One region of the Vibrio sp. SCSIO 43133 genome, then DNA from elsewhere that is predicted to be linked to it. Evidence: predicted binding sites of a transcription regulator. Region 1 holds the regulator's gene; the other holds the start of a gene.
What was found. The regulator CRP, encoded in region 1, controls carbon source genes, mostly activating them, when cyclic AMP is high. The targets are predictions, from matches to a motif close to TGTGANNNNNNTCACA.
Positions count from the first base shown of each region.

Region 2: the regulator CRP is predicted to act here: its motif matches at 1,809-1,824, upstream of dinG (ATP-dependent DNA helicase DinG).

Region 1 covers NZ_CP068024.1:3,283,608-3,299,172, forward strand. The annotation lists gene JKJ11_RS15375 (ABC transporter ATP-binding protein) at 207-2,126, shown strand; gene JKJ11_RS15380 (TIGR02444 family protein) at 2,126-2,605, shown strand; gene JKJ11_RS15385 (LysE family translocator) at 2,595-3,191, opposite strand; gene JKJ11_RS15390 (aminotransferase-like domain-containing protein) at 3,312-4,700, shown strand; gene JKJ11_RS15395 (hydrolase) at 4,697-5,683, shown strand; gene JKJ11_RS15400 (YheU family protein) at 5,722-5,934, shown strand; gene JKJ11_RS15405 (phosphoribulokinase) at 6,060-6,929, shown strand; gene crp (cAMP-activated global transcriptional regulator CRP) at 7,173-7,805, shown strand; gene JKJ11_RS15415 (DUF1338 domain-containing protein) at 7,874-8,665, opposite strand; gene astD (succinylglutamate-semialdehyde dehydrogenase) at 8,678-10,135, opposite strand; gene astA (arginine N-succinyltransferase) at 10,232-11,251, opposite strand; gene JKJ11_RS15430 (aspartate aminotransferase family protein) at 11,325-12,542, opposite strand; gene JKJ11_RS15435 (aminodeoxychorismate/anthranilate synthase component II) at 12,931-13,512, opposite strand; gene JKJ11_RS15440 (ExeM/NucH family extracellular endonuclease) at 13,639-15,565, opposite strand, start outside.
Region 2 covers NZ_CP068024.1:2,381,880-2,387,167, reverse strand. The annotation lists gene dinG (ATP-dependent DNA helicase DinG) at 1-1,720, opposite strand, end outside; gene JKJ11_RS11270 (porin) at 2,255-3,310, shown strand; gene JKJ11_RS11265 (YccT family protein) at 3,483-4,178, shown strand; gene JKJ11_RS11260 (efflux RND transporter permease subunit) at 4,432-5,288, shown strand, end outside.

The DNA of each region.
Region 1 (15,565 bases):
GATACCCTTAAAGCTTAAGGGTAGATAGATATGATTGTTATTTAAATCATTCTATTTTTGTTATCAGTTTGTTCCATCATAACCCAAACTTACGCCAAGGTGCAGGTTAGTTTGCGATGAGTAGGATCGGATAATGATCGACATTTAAACACTTTGCCCCTAGTATTCGTTGGTCAAAAACTCAATAACAAGCTAGCTGTATTCATATGATCACCTTCTCTGATATTCAATTGCTTCGAGGTGGTAAACCACTCCTCGATCAAGCCTCTGCAACCATTCACCCAGGTGATAAAGTAGGTTTAGTAGGTAAAAATGGTTGTGGTAAATCCACACTATTTGCTCTACTAAAAGATGAGCTTTCCATCGATGCTGGCTCGTTTAGCCAACCTGCGCATTGGGAGTTAGCTTGGGTAGCACAGGAAACCCCTGCGTTAGACCGCAGTGCTATCGAATATGTCATTGATGGTGATAGAGAATATCGTGCACTAGAACAAGATCTGGTTGAAGCCGAGAAACAAGACAACGGCACACTAGTGGCAGAGCTTCACGGTAAGATTGAAGTGATTGGTGGCTACAGCATCCGTGCACGTGCCGCTGAACTGCTTGACGGCCTTGGCTTTAGTCAAGCACAAATGAGTTGGAGCCTAACGCAGTTCTCAGGTGGTTGGCGCATGCGTTTAAACCTCGCACAAGCTCTACTATGCCGATCTGATCTACTGCTACTCGACGAACCAACCAACCACTTAGATCTAGACGCCGTCATGTGGCTAGAGCGTTGGCTGCAAAACTATCCGGGTACCTTGGTTCTGATCTCGCACGACCGAGACTTTTTGGATCCGATCGTTGGTCGCATTATTCATATCGAAAACCAACTGCTAAATGAGTACACGGGGAACTATTCTTCGTTCGAAGATCAGCGTGCGCAAAAACTGATCTTGCAACAAGCGCAGTATCAGAAGCAACAAAAGCAGATGGCTCACATGCAAAGCTATATTGACCGCTTCCGTTATAAGGCGTCTAAAGCTCGCCAAGCACAAAGCCGTATTAAAGCGTTAGAACGCATGGAGAAGGTACTTCCCGCTCAGTTTGATAATCCATTCAGTTTCGAATTTAGAGAGCCAGCCGCGCTTCCTAACCCTATCATTATGATGGATGATGTCTCGGCCGGTTACGACGATAACGTCATATTAGAGAAGATTCGTCTAAATCTCGTTCCCGGTAGCCGCATTGGTCTGCTAGGTCGTAATGGCGCAGGTAAATCGACACTGATTAAGCTGCTTTCTGGAGAGCTCAACGCAAAGGGTGGCGATCTCAACTACTCGCAAGGCGTGAAAATCGGTTACTTTGCTCAGCATCAATTAGAGACACTTCATCCGGAAGAAACACCTTTACAGCACATGATGCAAATTGCGCCTCAACATACCGAGCAGCAGCTTCGTGACTACTTAGGTAGTTTTGGTTTCCAAGGCGAAAAAGCGCTGGAGAAAGTCGCACCTTTTTCTGGCGGTGAAAAAGCACGTCTGGTGTTGGCTCTGATCGTGTGGCAAAAACCAAACTTACTACTACTAGATGAACCGACCAACCACTTAGATCTTGATATGCGCCAAGCGCTAACTTTGGCACTGCAAACCTTTGAAGGTGCGATGGTTATCGTCAGTCACGACCGCTATTTATTGCGCGCGACCACCGATGATCTTTATCTTGTGCACGATCGCCAAGTGGCACCATTTAATGGTGATTTGGTGGATTACTATAAGTGGCTCACCGACCAGCAGCGACTAGAGCGCAAAGAAGCCCAAGAGAACGAGCCAGAGAAAAGCTCTAACAATAGCGCAGCAGCGAAGAAAGAGCAGAAACGTAAAGAAGCAGAGTTTAGAAAGCAAACTGCACCAATTCGCAAAACACTGACAAAACTTGAAGAAAAAATGGATAAGTTATCCGCCCTTGTCGCTGAGGCAGAAGAGCAATTGTCCGATACTTCTCTGTATGATGCGGAAAATAAAGCTAAACTCAATGAAGTACTTGCCAAACAGGCTTCTAGCAAATCCGAGCTCGAAGACGTAGAAATGGAGTGGATGGCCCAGCAAGAAGTTCTTGAGCAAATGGAACAGGAATTTAATCAGTAATGACAACAGAGCACGTATCTTCCACACTCACCCTAGAACACCTTTGGCAGTTTAGCCTGCAATATTACGGTGTGCGTGAAGTGAAAGAAGCGTGCTTAAATTTGCAAAATCAATTTCATGGTAATGTGAATCTGCTGCTGTTGCTGAAATGGCTCGATGAACAATCGGTTCGCTTTCAATCTGAAGACTGGCATCTAGTCCAGTCTTGCTTAGGGCGAACCGAACAGCTCCTGCACCAATATCGCGATATCCGTCGCCAACTCAAACACAACGTAGTTGATAGCCTTTATCGTGAAGCCCTAGAATTTGAACTCAGTCTGGAAAAACAACAGCAGTCCGATCTTGTTGACTGTATCAATAGCCTCGCACTGATCCCCCACGATCACGAGCCACTAGTACTGATCTACTGTCGACAACTTGGCGCCGAACATCTGGGATTGATCTTTGCTAAGCCTATCAGCGAACTCCCTACCAGATAAACACTACACAAGAAGCTGTCAGCGCCGCCATGCTAGAGTTAAAGCGTCGCCACGCAGTGGGAGTCGACAGCCAACGACGAATAAAGGTGCCAAAACCAACCCACACAGACGAAGTTTGTAGCTGAACCACTAGAAAAATCACCGAAATGCCAATCAAGGACCACCAATAATACTCACCAGCAATGGCAAATGAACTGACCGCCGTAACTGACATAACCCACGCCTTAGGATTCAGATATTGAAACAACATTGCTTCCAAGCATGTCATGGGCTTTGCCTGCTGAGCACCATCTCCTTTGTTAATACCAGCGGTTAGAATGCGCCAAGCCAAATACAACAAGTATGCACTACCAAGCCATTTCAAAATTTCTTGCACCACTGGGTAAGTCTTAAACACCACACCTAAACCCACACCATTGAGCAAAATGAGGCTAATCAAGCCAAATCCAATACCGAAAAAATGAGGTATCGAGCGCATGTAGCCAAAGTTCGCGCCTGAAGCTGTCAACATGACATTATTTGGGCCAGGGGTCCCAGTCATGACAACGGCAAAAAGTGCCACAGACAAGAAAAATGACCAATCCATATGATTCCTCCAAAAAATTGTACCGATACAATTACAAAAATTACGTTGCTTTATTGTTAATTAGCGACCAAAATAACCCTAACAAACGATCAAAACAGACGCAAAAGGTTTATTGTCACCATGACAATCGAAACAATTACGGTATACAAGCAGGATCCAACACCGATCTACAAACAGATCGCCGATCAGATCGCACATCAAATTGAGTCAGGAGAATTGGCAAGCAACAGCAAGCTGCCGACCCATCGTTGGCTTGCTGATCAGCTGCATGTCACGGTTGGCACCATTACTCGCGCCTATTCTGAAATCGAGCGTCGTGGCTTAGTTGAAGCTCGAGTAGGTGCCGGCACTTATGTGGCTGATACCAATAAACCCAGCTGGGCGTTTGAAGAAAGCAGTGTCGATCCGAATGAATACAATTTTGGTTATAACATTCCACCGCAGCTGGATCGTAGTGACATGCTGAAGCAAGCGATGCAGAGGATCTCCACCTCTCCGGCTCATTTGAACCAACTAATGATCTATCAGCCTCCTTCTGGTCTGGATGCGCATCGTTCGATTGTCACTAAGTGGTTAAACAGTAAAGGCATTAAACTGCACGCCCACAAGCTACTATTTAGCTCGGGGGCTCAACATGCCATTCAAATGGTTTTAGATACTTTCACCAGAGCAGGTGATACGGTGTTGGTTGAAAAGTACACTTATCCAGGCGTCATTAGCCTAGCGCGCCAGAACCAATTGACCCTAAAAGGGGTTGAGATGGATGAGTTTGGTGTCACTCCAGAATCGCTTGAAGTCTGTTGTCAGCGCTATTCACCACGATTTATTTATCTCACGCCGACACTACAAAACCCGACCACGGCCATCATGCCTGAAGAGCGTCGACTCGATATTATTCGTGTGTGTGAGCAGTACAATGTTTACATCATTGAAGATGAAATCAACGGATTGCTACTCGAATCTCCACCAGCCCCTATGGTGAATTACGCCCCAGAACGAGTGGTTCATATTGGCGCTTTCTCAAAATGCCTCGCTCCCGGGTTGAGGGTGGGCTATGTCCATGCACCAGAAAAACTGTATCAAAAGCTATTGGTAACGCTACAAACTCATAGCTGGATGATTAGCCCTCTACTCACCGCACTAACCTGTGAAATGCTAACCTCTGGTGACGCAGAACGTAACTTAATGCTCATACACAGAGAGATGAAAGCGCGTATTGATATTGCGACACGTGCCCTCGATGGTTTTGAGCTAGGCTATCAAACAGGTGGGTTTCATATTTGGTTAACCCTCCCAGAAAACTGGCGCCTTAGTGAGTTCGTAAGCAAAGCCCAAGACATGGGTATTATCGTTAAATCCGGTGAACTGTTTGCCCCACCCGGAGGCTCGGTAGCGCCGGCTGTGCGTTTGTCGTTAAGCTCGCCACAAACGATCGAACAACTTCAAATCGGCGTAGACAAATTAAGAGCCCTGTTATTATCCAACACAGTCGATGAATTCACCTTATGAGTACTGCTAAATTTATTGCCGCCAAAGGACTTGGTAACCCGCACATACAAACCTTGATTCCTCGCTTCGTAAGAAGAAAGCCTTTGTTTGAACCAATTTGGGAAACGTTGGACACGCCAGATGGCGACTTTGTTGAGCTTGCATGGAGTGAAGAGCCTCATTCATCAAGCGCGAAAAGCAAACCTGTTTTTGTTCTGTTTCATGGGCTAGAAGGCTGTTTCAATAGCCCTTATGCCAATGGCTTAATGCACGCTTTTGCTCAGCAAGGCTGGCTGTCTGTTATGATGCACTTTCGCGGCTGCGGTCCCAACCCGAACCGGCTAGCTCGTGCCTATCACTCTGGTGAAATTGGTGACGCTAGGCAGTTCATCGAGCTTTTGGATCATCGTTACCCAAATGCCAAAAAGGCTGCTGTGGGCATTTCGTTAGGGGGCAACATGCTGACGAATTATCTTGCTCACTACCAGAATGACAGCAAGCTGGATGGTGCGACGATTGTCTCTGCACCGTTGGATCTCGGTGCGTGTGCTCGACGAATTGAGCAGGGTTTTTCCAAGCTATATCGCTCATACCTACTCAGCTCAATGAAAAAGAACGCGCTAAACAAACTGCACCTTCTCAGTGATGTATTAGGTCTTACGGCGGAAAAAATCCAAAACATGCGCAAACTGTACGAGTTTGATGACCTAATCACCGCACCACTGCATGGTTTTCGGGATGCTGAAGACTATTACAATCAATGCTCTGGATTACAAAGAATGTGTGATATTACTGTTCCCACTCAATTTATCCACGCAAAGGATGACCCATTTATGAGCCATGAAGTCATTCCAAACTTCGCCCTCCCTGCTCATATTGACTATCGCTTACACGAACGTGGCGGCCATGTGGGTTTTATGTCTGGCAGTCTGCGTCAACCTAAGTTTTGGCTAGAAGAAACCTTACCAAACTACTATCGCCACCTACTCCACTCGTCCACATGACGGTATACTCTCCCGTATCATAGAGTGATGAGGTATTTATGATTATTCCATGGCAACAAATCGCAGCAGAAACGCTGGATAATTTGATCAAAGAATTCGTATTGCGTGAAGGTACTGACTACGGCGACACTGAGTGGTCGTTGGACGATAAGGTATCGCACGTCAAAGCTCAACTAGAGAGCGGAGAAGCTGTAATTGTCTTCTCCGAATTACATGAAACCGTCGATATTCAGCTACGTCGTTCGATGTAAATGACGTGAGCATGACAATCTAGTGCTATAGTAAAACGCTATTGAACCTAAATGAGCAAACAACGTCTAAATGGTTCATAGGGTTAGCAAAACAAAATTATAACTATCATTACACAGGAAGTGTTATGTCTGCAAAACACCCCATTATTGCGGTGACCGGCTCTTCTGGAGCAGGTACAACAACAACGTCAGAAGCGTTTCGCAAAATGTTCAACATGATGAGCGTGAAGCCCGCTTTTATTGAAGGTGACAGCTTTCACCGCTTTACTCGTCCAGAAATGGATATCGAGATCCGCAAAGCCAAAGAGCAAGGAAAACACATCAGTTACTTTGGCCCGCAAGCAAATGACTTCCCTGCGTTAGAAGAATTCTTCCGCAACTACGGACAAAATGGCACAGGTCAGTTCCGTCGTTACCTGCATACGTTTGATGAAGCTGTACCATACAATCAAATGCCTGGCACATTCACGCCTTGGCAAGATCTGCCTGAAAATTCCGATGTACTGTTTTATGAAGGCTTACACGGTGGTGTTGTCGACGGAGAGGTAAACGCAGCTCAACATGTCGACTTACTTATCGGCATGGTGCCGATAGTCAACTTGGAGTGGATTCAGAAATTTGTTCGTGATACTCGCGATAGAGGGCATTCCAGAGAAGCGGTTACCGACTCTATTGTCCGTTCAATGGATGATTACCTTAGTTATATTACCCCGCAATTCTCACGCACTCATATTAACTTTCAACGCGTCCCTACGGTGGATACCTCCAACCCACTCAACGCCAAAGGCATTCCAAGCTTAGATGAAAGCTTCGTGGTGATTCGTCTACGTGGTATCAAAAATGTCGATTTCCCTTATCTATTGGCAATGATAGATGGCTCGTTCATGTCGCGACATGACACCATAGTGGTACCGGGCGGTAAGATGAGTTTTGCGATGGAATTAATCGTCAGACCAATACTTCAACAGCTCATAGAAACTGGAAAAATAGGTTAGCTTTCACGCTTTAACCGTAGATGATTTTTTATACCGTGATCATGTGCACAGTTTTGTATAGAAAAATGGTCTGATGACACGATTAAAATCAAGAAAAATGGCGCAAAAAAGGATACTATTTCTAGGAAACAGAAGATCGCTTGCGCCATCTTCAAAGTGCTTTTATGCTAGTAAGTCTTAACCAACGGGCTTGCTAACAAATATGGAAAGCAGCAAGCATACCCTGCAGAGGAAGTAAGATATATGGTTCTAGGTAAACCTCAAACCGACCCAACGTTAGAGTGGTTCCTTTCACACTGCCACATTCACAAGTATCCTTCTAAGAGCACGCTAATCCATGCGGGCGAGAAAGCGGAAACTCTTTACTACATCGTAAAAGGTTCTGTAGCGGTACTGATCAAAGATGAAGAAGGCAAAGAGATGATCTTGTCTTACCTTAACCAAGGTGACTTCATTGGTGAACTTGGCTTGTTCGAAGAAGACCAAGAACGTACGGCATGGGTACGTGCAAAATCTCCTTGTGAAGTTGCGGAAATCTCATTCAAGAAATTCCGTCAGCTGATTCAAGTTAACCCTGATATTCTAATGCGCTTATCTGCTCAAATGGCAAGCCGTCTACAAGTGACTAGCCAAAAAGTAGGTGACTTAGCGTTCCTAGACGTAACAGGCCGCATTGCTCAAACGCTACTAAACCTAGCGAAGCAACCAGACGCAATGACTCACCCAGATGGCATGCAAATCAAGATCACTCGTCAAGAGATCGGCCAAATTGTTGGCTGTTCACGTGAGACAGTGGGACGCATTCTTAAGATGCTAGAAGAGCAGAACCTAATCTCTGCTCACGGTAAGACTATTGTTGTTTACGGTACTCGTTAATTTCTAGCGACGTTACTTTTACAAAAGCTAATAGCTAAAAAGCCACCGCGAGGTGGCTTTTTTATTATTTATTGGTGCGTACTCTCAAAAATCTTATCCGCAGATGCCGCAACGAAACCTTGATAGTAACTGCCGTCCGCCATTTGATATCGCTTAGCAAACTCATAGAAGCCGCCAGGGATAGCCTGTTCACCATCGGTGAACATCACCGGCACTTTATCCGCCATCGTTGAAGACTGCTCAAGTAACACCTCAGGAGAACCTTTAACTTCACCGCCAGATTCATTGATAGCAAAACCGGCCTCACGAAGATGTTGGTTTACTTCTACGACTTCCTGAAAACGATCCAGCTGATTTACGCTCACCGTAAAGTGGTTAGCACCATAACCGTGGGCAGCCAACCACGATGCATACTCGCTCTCTTCGGCTAGCGTCTGAAAATCAGCGTAACTCAAGTCCCATAGACGCCCACCATAAAGGAAGTCTGCGCTATCCAACTTCGCCGCTTCAACTTGAGCCACCAGCTTAGCGACAATATCTTGCAGCTGCTGCGAACACAGTTCGACTCTAAGCTCACTAATAAACACTTTTGGTAATACAGCATTACTATGCTCTAAATGAATCGCAGAGAGCTTCTTGGCCTCAAACACATAATCACCAGAGACTTTGTAGCCAAGAGCGATAAAGTGCTTTGCCAACGAATCGATGCCCAGAGGGCCGACATTAAAAGTACGTAGCGCAATGTGGTCGTTAATCAGCGCTTCATCCTCTTTGAGCAGAGCATGGACTTTATCAGCAGAAGGGCAAAGACGGCGAATATAGTCTTGCCATAAATGGTTAAATAGAGCGTCTACAGTCATAACAGAAGTTCCTTAGAGTTCAATACCAGGGCTTAGCGTTGCAGGAAGCACGGTATTGTCTCCTTCCATGGACGCCATAGGGTATGCACAGTAATCGGCCGCATAGAAAGCACTTGGTCTTAGGTTACCTGATGCACCAGGTCCTCCGAATGGCGCATCACCACTCGCTCCAGTAAGCTGACGGTTACGGTTTACAATGCCTGCACGAATATGGTCAACGAAGTACTGCCACTCTTCATCGCTTTGCGAAATCAAACCTGCCGACAAACCAAAGCGAGTATCGTTTGCGAGTTCTACTGCTTGTGGTAGCGTTTCATAGCGTACTAGCTGTAACAAGGGACCAAAGTACTCTTCATCTGGTAGCTGCTCGATATTCGTTGCATCAATCAACGCAGGCGTAACGAAAGCAGCTTGTAGGCGTTTCGCTTCCACTAAGCTCTTGCCACCTAGTTTCAGAAGCTCGGCTTGCGCCGCAATAATATGGTCAGCCGCCTGTTCAGAGATTTGTGGCCCCATAAATGGTGCTGGTTTGGCGAAAGGCTCATCGATACGAATCTTACCAATTGCAGAAACTAAGCGTTCAACCAGTTGATCACCTCTTTGCCCAAATGGCACATAAAGGCGTCTTGCACAGGTACAGCGTTGTCCAGCACTAATGTATGCCGATTGTAAAATGGTATAAACCGCAGCATCAATATCCCCAAAGTCTTCACTGATCACCAGCGGGTTATTGCCGCCCATTTCTAGCGCTAACATCTTGCCCGGTTGCCCCGCGAATTGCCTATGCAGAATGTGTCCCGTATTGGCGCTACCTGTGAACAGTACGCCATCAATGCCTTTAGAATCAGCAAGCGCAATGCCCGTCTCCTTGCCGCCTTGAACAAGGTTAATGACACCAGATGGAAGACCAACCTCTTCCCAAAGTTTCATTGCTAACTCACCAACTAGCGGCGTCTGCTCAGACGGTTTAAAGACCACTGTGTTCCCTGCTAGTAACGCAGGCACAATGTGACCGTTAGGTAGGTGACCAGGGAAATTATAAGGCCCAAAGACAGCCATGACACCAAGAGGCCTGTGACGGAGGACGATTTGGTTGCCAGCGGCTTCGCGTTGGGTCTCGCCGGTACGCTGATGATAAGCACGAATAGAAATCGCAATTTTTCCAGCCATCGCTCCCGCTTCAGTGCGCGTTTCCCATAACGGTTTACCCGTTTCTTTGGCGATGGCTATGGCAATATCTTCACTACGTTCTTTCACTTTCTCTGCGAAAGACAAAACGATGGCTTCACGCTCTTCAAATGGACGCTTCTTCCACTCGATAAATGCCTGACGAGCAGCAGAGACGGCGCTTTCAACCTGTTGAGCAGTGGCTGACTGACCTTCCCAAATAGTTTGATTGTTGTATGGGGATAGTGACTGAAAAGTGTCACCTTGGCCTGCAACCCAGTTACCTGCGATCCATTGAGTCATAGTGAAGTTCCTTAAATTGAATGAGCTAAGAGCAAGCAGAACTTCCGCTTCTCTTAAACCGTGGTGGTAATCGACCACCATCTTATTATTTGACTGTTATTGAGCCAGCATACGCACCATATCGCCCTCGGAGACATTCAGTGCTTGTGCTGCTTCTGCTGTGAGCAATACCTTGCCACTTTCTGGGTCGTATGCCGCTTTGGCCGCGACCGCTCGGAAGTTCTCAAACGAGGTATTTGCCACCAAATAATCTTGAGAGCTCGAATGCTCTGCAATCGCTACTTGAGCTCGGAAAGAGTCACGAACCGCTTGAATATTGCGAAGGTCACATTCAACCGTTGGGCCTGCATCGAAAATGTCGACATAGTTACGGCAAGTAAAGCCTTCGTTTTCAAGCAGCTTCAAAGCCGGACGCGTATTCTCATGCACCTGCCCAATCACCTCTTGCGCTTCTTTGCTGAGCAAGTTGATATAGATAGGAAGCTTTGGCATTAGATCTGCGATAAAGCCTTTTTTACCAATTCCGGTCAGATAATCTGCCAATGTAAAATCGATAGAAAAGAAATGCTCTTGTAACCACTTCCAAAATGGAGAATTGCCTTCCGCATCGGACACACCACGCATTTCAGCAAAAATCGTTTTAGAAAAACGTTCTGGGTGCTCTGCCATCATCAAAAAGCGGCATTTAGACATCAATCGACCATTCAATCCGCCACGGAATTCAGGGCGTAAGAACAAGGTACAAATCTCACTGCATCCAGTGTAATTATTCCCAAAGGTCAGAAGCTTAACGACATTGTTGACGTTGAGTTTTGGTGACGAGTGCACCACCGTACTAATGTGATAAGAATAGAAAGGGACATCCCAGCCAATCGCACCTTCTATACCTGTGGTACCCGCCACTTCACCAGTTTCTGTATCAACACCCACCATCAAATAACCTTCATCGGTCGGCGTCGTCACGTCTTGCTTGGCAAAACTGTATTCAGAATGGGTAATTCGGTTAGTAAGAAGCTCTTCATTCACAGGAAGAGAAGTAAAACCGTGTCCTGATTCTACCGCGCAAGTATGCAGCGCGTCGTAATCAGACATAGAGATAGGACGAACAACAAGCATCAATAATCCCTCCTGACGCAAACTCTCCCGGCACATCCAAACATCCGAGAGAGTATTTAATTGCTAACTAAGTTTACGACGCCACTAAGGTGCTGATCGCTTTATCTAGTTTAGCTAATCCTTCTTCAACTTCTTGTTTGGTAATCACCAATGATGGGGTAAAACGAACCACATTTGCACCCGCAACCAAGACCATTAGGCCTTGTTGGCCTGCAGCTACTAGAACATCACGAGCACGACCTTGCCACTCTTCATTCAGCGCAGCACCAAGAAGTAGGCCTTTTCCACGAATTTCGCTGAAAATACCGTATTTTGCGTTTATTTTTTGTAGACCATCGCGGAACCACGCTTCGCGCTCAGCGACACCAGCCAGAACATCTGGGCTCGACACCACATCTACAACCGCTTCTGCTACCGCACACGCTAACGGGTTACCGCCATAAGTAGAACCGTGCGTCCCCACTTTCATGTGTGCAGCAAGTTTCTCAGTCGTTAGCATAGCGCCAATCGGGAAACCACCACCAAGAGATTTCGCAGTGCTCAAAATATCGGGCGTTACACCTAGACCTTGATAGGCATAAAAGTGACCAGTACGGCCATTACCCGTTTGCACTTCATCAAAAATAAGCAGTGCATTATATTTATCACATAACTCACGAACTGCTTGAACAAACTCAGGCTGAGGAGAAACAATACCACCCTCACCTTGTAGCGGCTCCATCATCACTGCACAGGTTTTCTCTGACATCTGAGCTTCAAGCGCAGCGATATCATTATAAGGAATGTGTGATACGTCGCCCGGCTTAGGACCAAAACCGTCAGAATAAGCGGCTTGACCACCAACAGTGACCGTAAAGAAAGTACGACCGTGGAAACCTTGGTTAAAAGCAATGATTTCTGACTTTTCAGTACCATGAACATCTGCCGCCCAGCGGCGTGCTAGTTTCAGCGCCGCTTCATTGGCTTCCGCACCTGAGTTAGCGAAGAAAACTCGTTCAGCAAAGCTAACTTCCGTCAGTTTTTTCGCCAAGCGCAGTGCTGGCTCGTTGGTCATGACATTACTCAGATGCCAAATCTTGTTAGCTTGTTCAGTAACTGCATTTACCATCGCCGGATGGCAGTGGCCTAAACAACTCACGGCAATACCACCCGCGAAGTCGATATATTCATTCCCCTGCTGGTCCCAAACGCGAGCACCCTCGCCTTTTACTGGAATCATTTCCATTGGGTTGTAGCAAGGTACCATTACCTCATCAAACCACTCGCGAGTTACCGCTTTTTCCGTTGTCATAACACATTCCTTCTCATTACAGCATGTGGGAGAAAGGCGCTTCACTCTTCCATTTTAAGTTACGGACCAAGAGCGATCCCTCGAACTCATAAAGAAAGAAAAGATTTTCTATCGCTTTTCCACAGATGCAGCATTGTATTTACAATTATTTAACCATAGCAATAGTGAAAAATACTTTTTAAGTAGCTAAAGAACAAAATTCACCGCTGCCTCATGAGTATTTATGCATCAAAATTGAATGGGAATGAAGCGTTTTTTCCTGCATCAACCAAGAAAGTCAGCAAATAAGGTTTTGCTCACTTTGATATCAGTAAAGACGAATAATCTTTCAATTTAATAAGTAAAACTTATGATGGATAAGAAAACAGAAAAGAGTGATCAAGATCGACTATTTTTGAGACAGGAAATTGTTAAGAAGCTCGTGACCTTGTTCAGTTTTGATAGATTCTGGGTGAAATTGAACCGCATGTAGACAAAGCGACTTGTGCTGGTAACCCATAATTTCGTCGAAATCGCCACTCTCTAACTCAGTCCAAGCCGTTACTTCAAAGCAATCAGGAAGCGACTCTTTTTCGACGATTAATGAGTGATAACGGGTAACAATTAATGGGTTATTGAGGCCAGCAAACACACTTTTGTTGTTATGACGAATTGGTGAGGTTTTGCCATGCATCACTTCACGAGCACGAATCACCTTACCACCAAAGACCTGAGCGATCGCCTGATGACCTAAACAAACACCGAGTAGTGGCAATTTACCAGCAAAGTGCTTGATCACCTCTAAGGAGATCCCTGCCTCATTAGGTGTACAAGGTCCTGGAGAGATAACTATATGAGAAGGGTTTAACGCTTCAATACCAGCAATATCAATTTCATCATTGCGCACCACTTTTACTTCGGCACCCAGTTCAGAAAAATACTGAAACAGGTTAAAAGTAAAGGAGTCGTAATTATCAATGATGAGTAGCATAGCGCTCGCTGTGGTATTGAGTTTGCGAAAAATAAGGCGGTATTTTGCAACAAGATGGCAGAAAGGCAAGTAAAAATGGGGAGAAAAAAAGCAGCAAGGCTGTAAACACCTTGCTGCAGAGGATAATTATCCTTGTTTACGTCGACGTAGACCTAACAGCAGCATCGCTGATAAACCCACTAAGCCAACCGAACCACCACGCATATTCAGATCAATTACCGCAGGATCATGGTCAGAAGAACGGTAATGGTCTTGATACTTAGGCAAATCACCTTTGTACTCATCGTTATAGTCAAACAGCGTCGACTCCGCCGCATTGATGTGCCACTCAGTGGCATCAACGACACGCTTCGACAAGCTTGGACTAATGAGGATATGGTCGAGCGCGCCGACTTCATCATTGTATGAGTAACTCCAACCTTGTGGATGCATCTCTCCGAGTACGTTGACGTAACCATAGCTGTGGTCAATGACCGCACCGTCATCACCAAATTGCTCTTGCTCACCAATAAAGGTATTGCGAGCAGCACGAATGGTTTTGCCATACTTCTCTTGACTGTAGTCAGTCAGAATTAGCAGTGGATCTTCTTTTCCATACGCATTGAAGTCACCCAAGACAATTTTATGTCCTTTAATCGCTTCCAACGCATCACCTAACGCAACAGCCGCTGCGACACGGAAGTTTTCACATGACCCTTGCTGATCAGTATCTTTGCCTGCTTGACCACCTTCAGCAACAGGAGCTGCATCTTCCCAACATTTAGAGCCTTTTGATTTGAAGTGATTGACCGCTACCGTCAGCTTCTCCTTCGCCCCTTTCACCTTAAAGGTTGGTGCCAGAGTATTACGTTGATAGTTCTTACCGTCTTCAATTACTTTGCCATCGTCATCCAGCACTTCAGGCGCAACCTGACGAGGCATTTCCAGTACATTAACTTGTTTTAGTTTCACTTGCTTAGGACGATAAATAACGCCAGTTGTAATGGCATCGGTACCCACTGCATCAAGCTTATCAATGACACCATCTTGATTGCTGTCTACCGAAACGAAGTCATAGTGCAATTTCTTGTTATCTATACGAGCGTTAAGCTCTCTGACTAACTGAGCAATGGCTCCATTGTCACCAAAGCCGTTGTTCTCTATTTCCATCAAACCAACAATGTCGGCATCAAGCTTGATAAGCGCATTGAGTATTTTCTCTTGCTGGACTTCAAACTCAGCAAAGTTGCTAGCACCTCGATTGCTGCCGAAGCGGTTTTCATCACCACCGAATGGCGAGGTAAAGTAGTTAAGAACGTTAAAGGTCGCAACACGTAGGTCTTTCTTGTTCCATGGCTGCTCTGCAAGCTCAGGAACTTCAGTGCGCGGTGTATTACGAACGAAGTTATCAACAGAAATAGTATTCGTCACAAACAGACGGTAATCACCGTAGCTGTACCCAATGACCCCTTCAATATCGAACAAGGTATCGTTGATACGAATGTAATCTTCAGTGCTGCCATCTTGGTCCACGTCGGTACGACCAAATTCTGGGTAGTACGGCACTTTGCCATTTGGTGCTGCCGTTGGTGACTCAACAAATAGTCGACGTAAGCCGTTATCTTCGCTTTGCGCTTTAGCTTCATCAGAACCTGCGGCAAACTGCTGATTTGGATGTAGATTCACGCGTTCATGCGCCAACACCATATTGTTGCGACGTGCGCCATAGTCATAGCCAAAGGTGCGACTAATACGCATATCAAGCGCTTTTGGTAGGCGTACTAGCATGCCTTCGTAACGCTCTAATGTCTGCTCAAAGTTCTCATCGGACTCAAGCACTTCGATTGCTGTCGCTTGTGGGGCAGCTTGTTCTCCTTGCTTAAACCAATCTTGTTCATTGAGCTTAAGCTGAGTCTGTCCATAGAACTCTTGGATTTGACCACGAACACAAACCACATCGCCAGCAGCTAGGCTTGGATTTGCTTGAGTGTAAACATACAAACCATTAGACGTTAACGGGTTATGATCATCCTGCAATGCCTCTAAATAGAAGCCTTGATTAATGCCCGTGCTT
Region 2 (5,288 bases), 910 kb from region 1:
GTGTTTTATGTTTATTTAGAATTTCTGTACGTGACTTCTCGCCTTGAATCTGCAGATGCCAACCTTTTAGAGCGAATTTCGATCGCACCTCATCGGCAACTTTATTCATTTGCCAATAAGAGGAAAACAGCACTAAATTACTTTTGCCGTCCTGAATAAAGTCGAACAGCTTTTCAGTCAACTCTTCAGTAAACTGAGGGGCCTGCGGTTCATTACGCATTTGGGGCACAATAAGCTCTGCTTGTTCTGCATAATTAAAAGGTGACGCTAAAGCTAAAAATTGGACGCCATCTTCAGATTTCTGACTGATACCTGCTTGGTTACAGAAAAAAGCGAAGGAATTGAGTGCACGCATCGTCGCTGAAACAAGGACGGCGCCTACACATCGAGACCATAACTGCTGATCTAATTGCCAGCCTACCTCAAGGGGCGCGACACTGATTACGTAGTCACCCTCACGCTCTTTGCTTTTTTCTACCCAGCGTGCCAATGGTGCACCTTTCTCTTTTTTAGGCTCGGCCATGAGTTGCCATACCGCGGCTAGATTATCAAATCGCTGAATATAGAAACCCAATTCGGCTAAAGCGGGCTCGGCTAGTTTGGCTGAAACCTCTCCGTCTTTGAGTCTTTCTGAAATGAGGTCAGCAATTTTCGCCGATGCTTGTGCGCCTTTTTGAGAAAACTGTTTGAGTGCTTTAGACTGCTCTTCTAGCCAGCTGGGTAACTCGCCATTCTCGAAACGACAACTGTCTTCTTCAAATGGAAGACCAGAGCAATAAGAATTGACCTCATTTAATAGAGGGATGAGCTGCTGTATGGAATCCTGTAGTTCGTTGCGAAAGCGACCAACCCGCTTCTCGTCAGCTAAACCAGAGAACTTACTCGCAGACTGATTCAATCTTTCTAACCAAGAGGTGGCACCCTTTAAAGTAGCCGCAGCGGATGCATGGTCTCGAGCTACGTGCGGTAGATGGTGAGCCTCATCGAAGATAAAAATGGTATTTTCGGGATCTGGGAGGATGACGCCGCCGCCAAGGTCTGCGTCCGCCATTACCAAACTATGGTTGGCAATAATGACATCGTTTTTATCAAGTTCAGAACGCGCTTTAGCGAATGGGCAGCCTCGGTGAGCTGGTAAACTGTTATTGCAGCTGTGCTTTTCGCTAACGATGGTTTGCCAAATGACATCATCAATGGGCTTCGGCCAGGAGTCTCTGTCTCCGTCCCATTTACCTTGAGCTAGCTTCTCGTACATGAGTTGAAGCTGTTCGATATCAGATTTTTTAGGCTTACTTTCAAACATGGCCATTTGACCACCATCGGCACTGCATGCCACGGCCAATTTCTCGGCGCAGCAATAACGCTGTCTTCCTTTAGCAATAATAAAAGAGAAGTTTTGATCGGTAATACGTCGGAACAGTGGCAAATCCTTATCAAGTAACTGTTCTTGCAAGGCAACTGTTGCGGTAGAAATAACCACCTTACGATTATTTTGAACGGCAACAGGTATAGCTGCCATTAAATAAGACAGGCTTTTTCCAATCCCTGTCCCTGCTTCTGCAACAATCATCCGTGTTGATTTGTGATACTGACCACAAAGTGTTTTAGCGATCTCTGAAACAAGATAATTCTGAGCTCGACGCGGAACAAAGTTTTCTAGTTGATTCTGAAGGTTTTGATAACTCTGGCGAATGGATTGTTGGATTTTATTGGTAAGCATAAACAGCCCTAAATTGACGACGAGCGAGTGTAGCACACTTTAGCTAGTGAAAAATATGTTCAAAAACAGTCGCATCTAGTGTGGGTATTTAGATCAAAGTCACAAAAAATAAGTGAACTTTCATATTAGGTTATATTTTTCGCATGATAAAAAATATAAAACGCCAAAAAACATACTTGTAACGAATAAAGTTCTGGTTGATGTATATAATTCACACTGTTTATAGAATTATATTTATGATTGTTACCTAAAAACAAGACTGGAGTTGCAATTGAAAGGTGTTCAAAAAATTTGCGATACATCACTAATAAATTTGTAACTCATTGATTTATTTGGTTTTATATATATTTATTTATTTCGTTTAGAGTGTTTGACATTGTCTGATAACTTTTGCATTCTTGGTTTCGAGATTTAAAGACGCTGAATCAACCAAAGGACAAAAGGTTGTCGTTCTGAAGGAAGGTTTAGACGTCACATATATTAAAAAAGGGAACCGAAAAGGAATTCCCATCTAAGAAAAGGCAGTGGATTATCATGAAAAAAACTCTAGTAGCTCTAGCTGTACTAGCAGCGGGTTCTGCGCAAGCAGGTATCGAAATCTATAACGAAAACAAAGTTACTGTTAACCTAAAAGGTGACATTGAAGTTGTTTACTTGAAAGATGTGACTGATGGCGCTGAATTCCAACAGCAGATTCAAGACGCAGACTTTGGTTTTGATACTCGCTACGCAATCAACGATGACCTTCAGTTTGGTGCATATTGGGAATTTGATGGCGCAAACGACAGTGTAACTAAAGGTACAAGCAAAACAGTTGAAGCTGGTAACACTTACGTAGGTGTTTATTCTCAAGCAGCTGGTTCTTTGATCGTTGGTCGTCTTGACTCAGTCCTAGACGATGCAGGTATTGGCTCAGATTACCAATTTGGTGTGAACTCTTTCTTCTCTAAAGGTTCTCCATTTGGAGCTGACGAGTCTGTTCGTTACGACCTTGATAAAGGCATGTTTTATGGTGCTTTAGCGTATAAGCAAGACAAAAACGGCAACGCAAGTCTTGGTAAAGACGGTTACATGTTCGATGGTAAAGTCGGTGTACGTGTAGCTGATTTTGACTTTACAGGTTTCTACGGCAATGCAGATTTCTCTGGAGATGATGCACGTCTAGGTGGTTCAGACGCTAAATTGGAAGGTAAAGAAACTCTTTACGCAGTAGAAGGTCGTTGGGCTGGTGTTGAAAACCTAAACCTAGAGCTAGGTTACTATAACATGAAGCTAGATCCTACTGGTGATGAGTCACTTACACGTCAAACTTACGCGTTTGCTGCAGACTACACTATTAATCAAATTGTCATCGCAGCGGGTGTAAGCCAATCTAAGTATGATGAAGACCTAACTGATGGCGCTAACGGCACATGGGATACACAAACTAACTGGTTTGTGAATGCTGGCTATCTTGTAGCTCCAGGTGCGACTATTTATGCCGAAGTCGGTGGTAATGATGGTTACTCGAACGTAGCTGCAGAAAATCAACCAGATGACATTAGACAAAATGGTACAGGTTTCGCAGTTGGTGTTAAAGCTGAATTCTAATAGCTGAAACTAAAGTGTTATATACTGATAGAGCCACCTAACGGTGGCTCTTTTTTATGCAAGGAATCAACGTTTTATGGCCAAATATTCTTAAATATGGCTATTTTAGTACAAAAATCTATGGCATTCTAAATGCCATAGCCCAATTGTATTTTGTAAGGGAGTAGGGTCTGTGAAAAAAAGTATGGTGGTCGCGTTAGTTGCTCTTTGCTATTCATTTTCAGTCAGTGCAGCGACACTCATTCCGTTGAAAGGTGTCTCAGTTTTTTTCATTAATGGTCAGGAAGCGGATAATAGAATCGGGGAAAACGAGCTGGTCCCCGGAGAAAACCAAGTCGTCGTTAGAATGGATAAAAAGGTGGGTAAGGGAGGCAGTGCAAGTGTATATACTTCTGCTCCTTACGTTATCACATTCAATGTCTCTGGTGATGAAGTAAAAATCAATCATCCAGTAGCCAGAAGTGAGCAAGAGGCAAAAGCCGCATTTAGAACAGGTCAGCCTGACTGGCGTATCACACAAGACGGCAGTACCCTTTCCTATTCTCAAGAGAAACTTCAAGCACAAAGCGGTTTCTTACCTTATATGAAAATGGATGAGCTGATTGCAGCACACAATGCTGAAAGAGGTATTGTCTTCGATAATGGTCAAATGACTAAGGCGGAACGAGCTACTACAGCAACCTTAGTGACAACAGCTGCGGTAGCAACTTCTAAGGATGTTGCTGCTGTAAATAATAACGTTCCGAAAGCTACAGTAAAAGCTGAACCGACAAAAGCAGAAAATGTCGAGCAGCTGAAAGCTTGGTACCTTAAGGCCTCAAAAGAAGAACGTAAAGAATTCCGCAAGTGGATGATTGATCAGGAATAATCACTTGACGTGATGAATATTACAGAAAGGAGGCGTCTGCCTCCTTTTTTATTAGTCGGGTCTGACAGGAAGTTAACCAACGTTTAGTGATTTTAGGCTATCATTGCTTTAACTAACGTTTGTCTCAAATCTTACTGTGAACCGATTTATCTCTCATATTCTACGCTTTCCTAAACTAACACTTTTTCTCGTCCTTTCTCTGACCGCCCTTTGTGCTTGGTATGGTCAACAACATTTTAAAATGAACGCGGATTTGTCTTCTCTAGTAAAACAAGAGGGGCAATGGGTTGAGAATTTAGCAACGTTAGATCGCACGTTCCCTGATACTGGGAATGTCGTATTGCTTATTACTAGTAGTAGCGACCCGCAGTTAAAGCAGCATGTTGACGATTTATCGGACGCCTTAGCAAACGAGGCTTTGTATAAAGACGTATTCGCGCCAAGCTCACTGTCTTGGTTTGAACAATACTCGCTGGGCTTCTTTTCAGACACAGAATTTCAACGTTTATTAGAGACAGCACAGGATGAAATTGCACCTGCCGCTCAAGCAGCAAGAGCACAAAACATTAACCAGTACTTTGGCTCCCTCGATAAGCAAGATCAAGCATCCCTTGGACCTCTGCTGTCAGCGATTGATAGCAAAGTAGTGGATTGGCAACAATTATTAAAAACTAACATAGAGCTACCTAAAGCGTTTGCTATTACGATAGTGGCTCAGCCTGACGAGACAGTAAAAGAGCCCAATAGGGCGATAATAGAAACTATTCACCGTGTTATCGAATCTCAGAATTTACCGAATGACATCAAAGTCCAAATTACTGGCCAAGCAGCCTTAGACTTTGATGAAATCGCCGATGCGAACAACAGTATTACTATTGCTGGATCTGCGTCTTTGTTAGGTTTGGTTCTAATACTAGCTATTGGCATTCGCTCTCTACGTGTCATTCTTGCTTGTTACGTAACAGTACTAGTCGGCTTAGTATGGACATTTGCGGCAGGTCTATTTGTTGTTGGTTCTTACAATACGATATCCATCGTATTTATGGTTATGTTTATCGGTTTAGCCGTCGATTTTTCCATTCACCTCTGTTTGCATATTCATGAACTGAG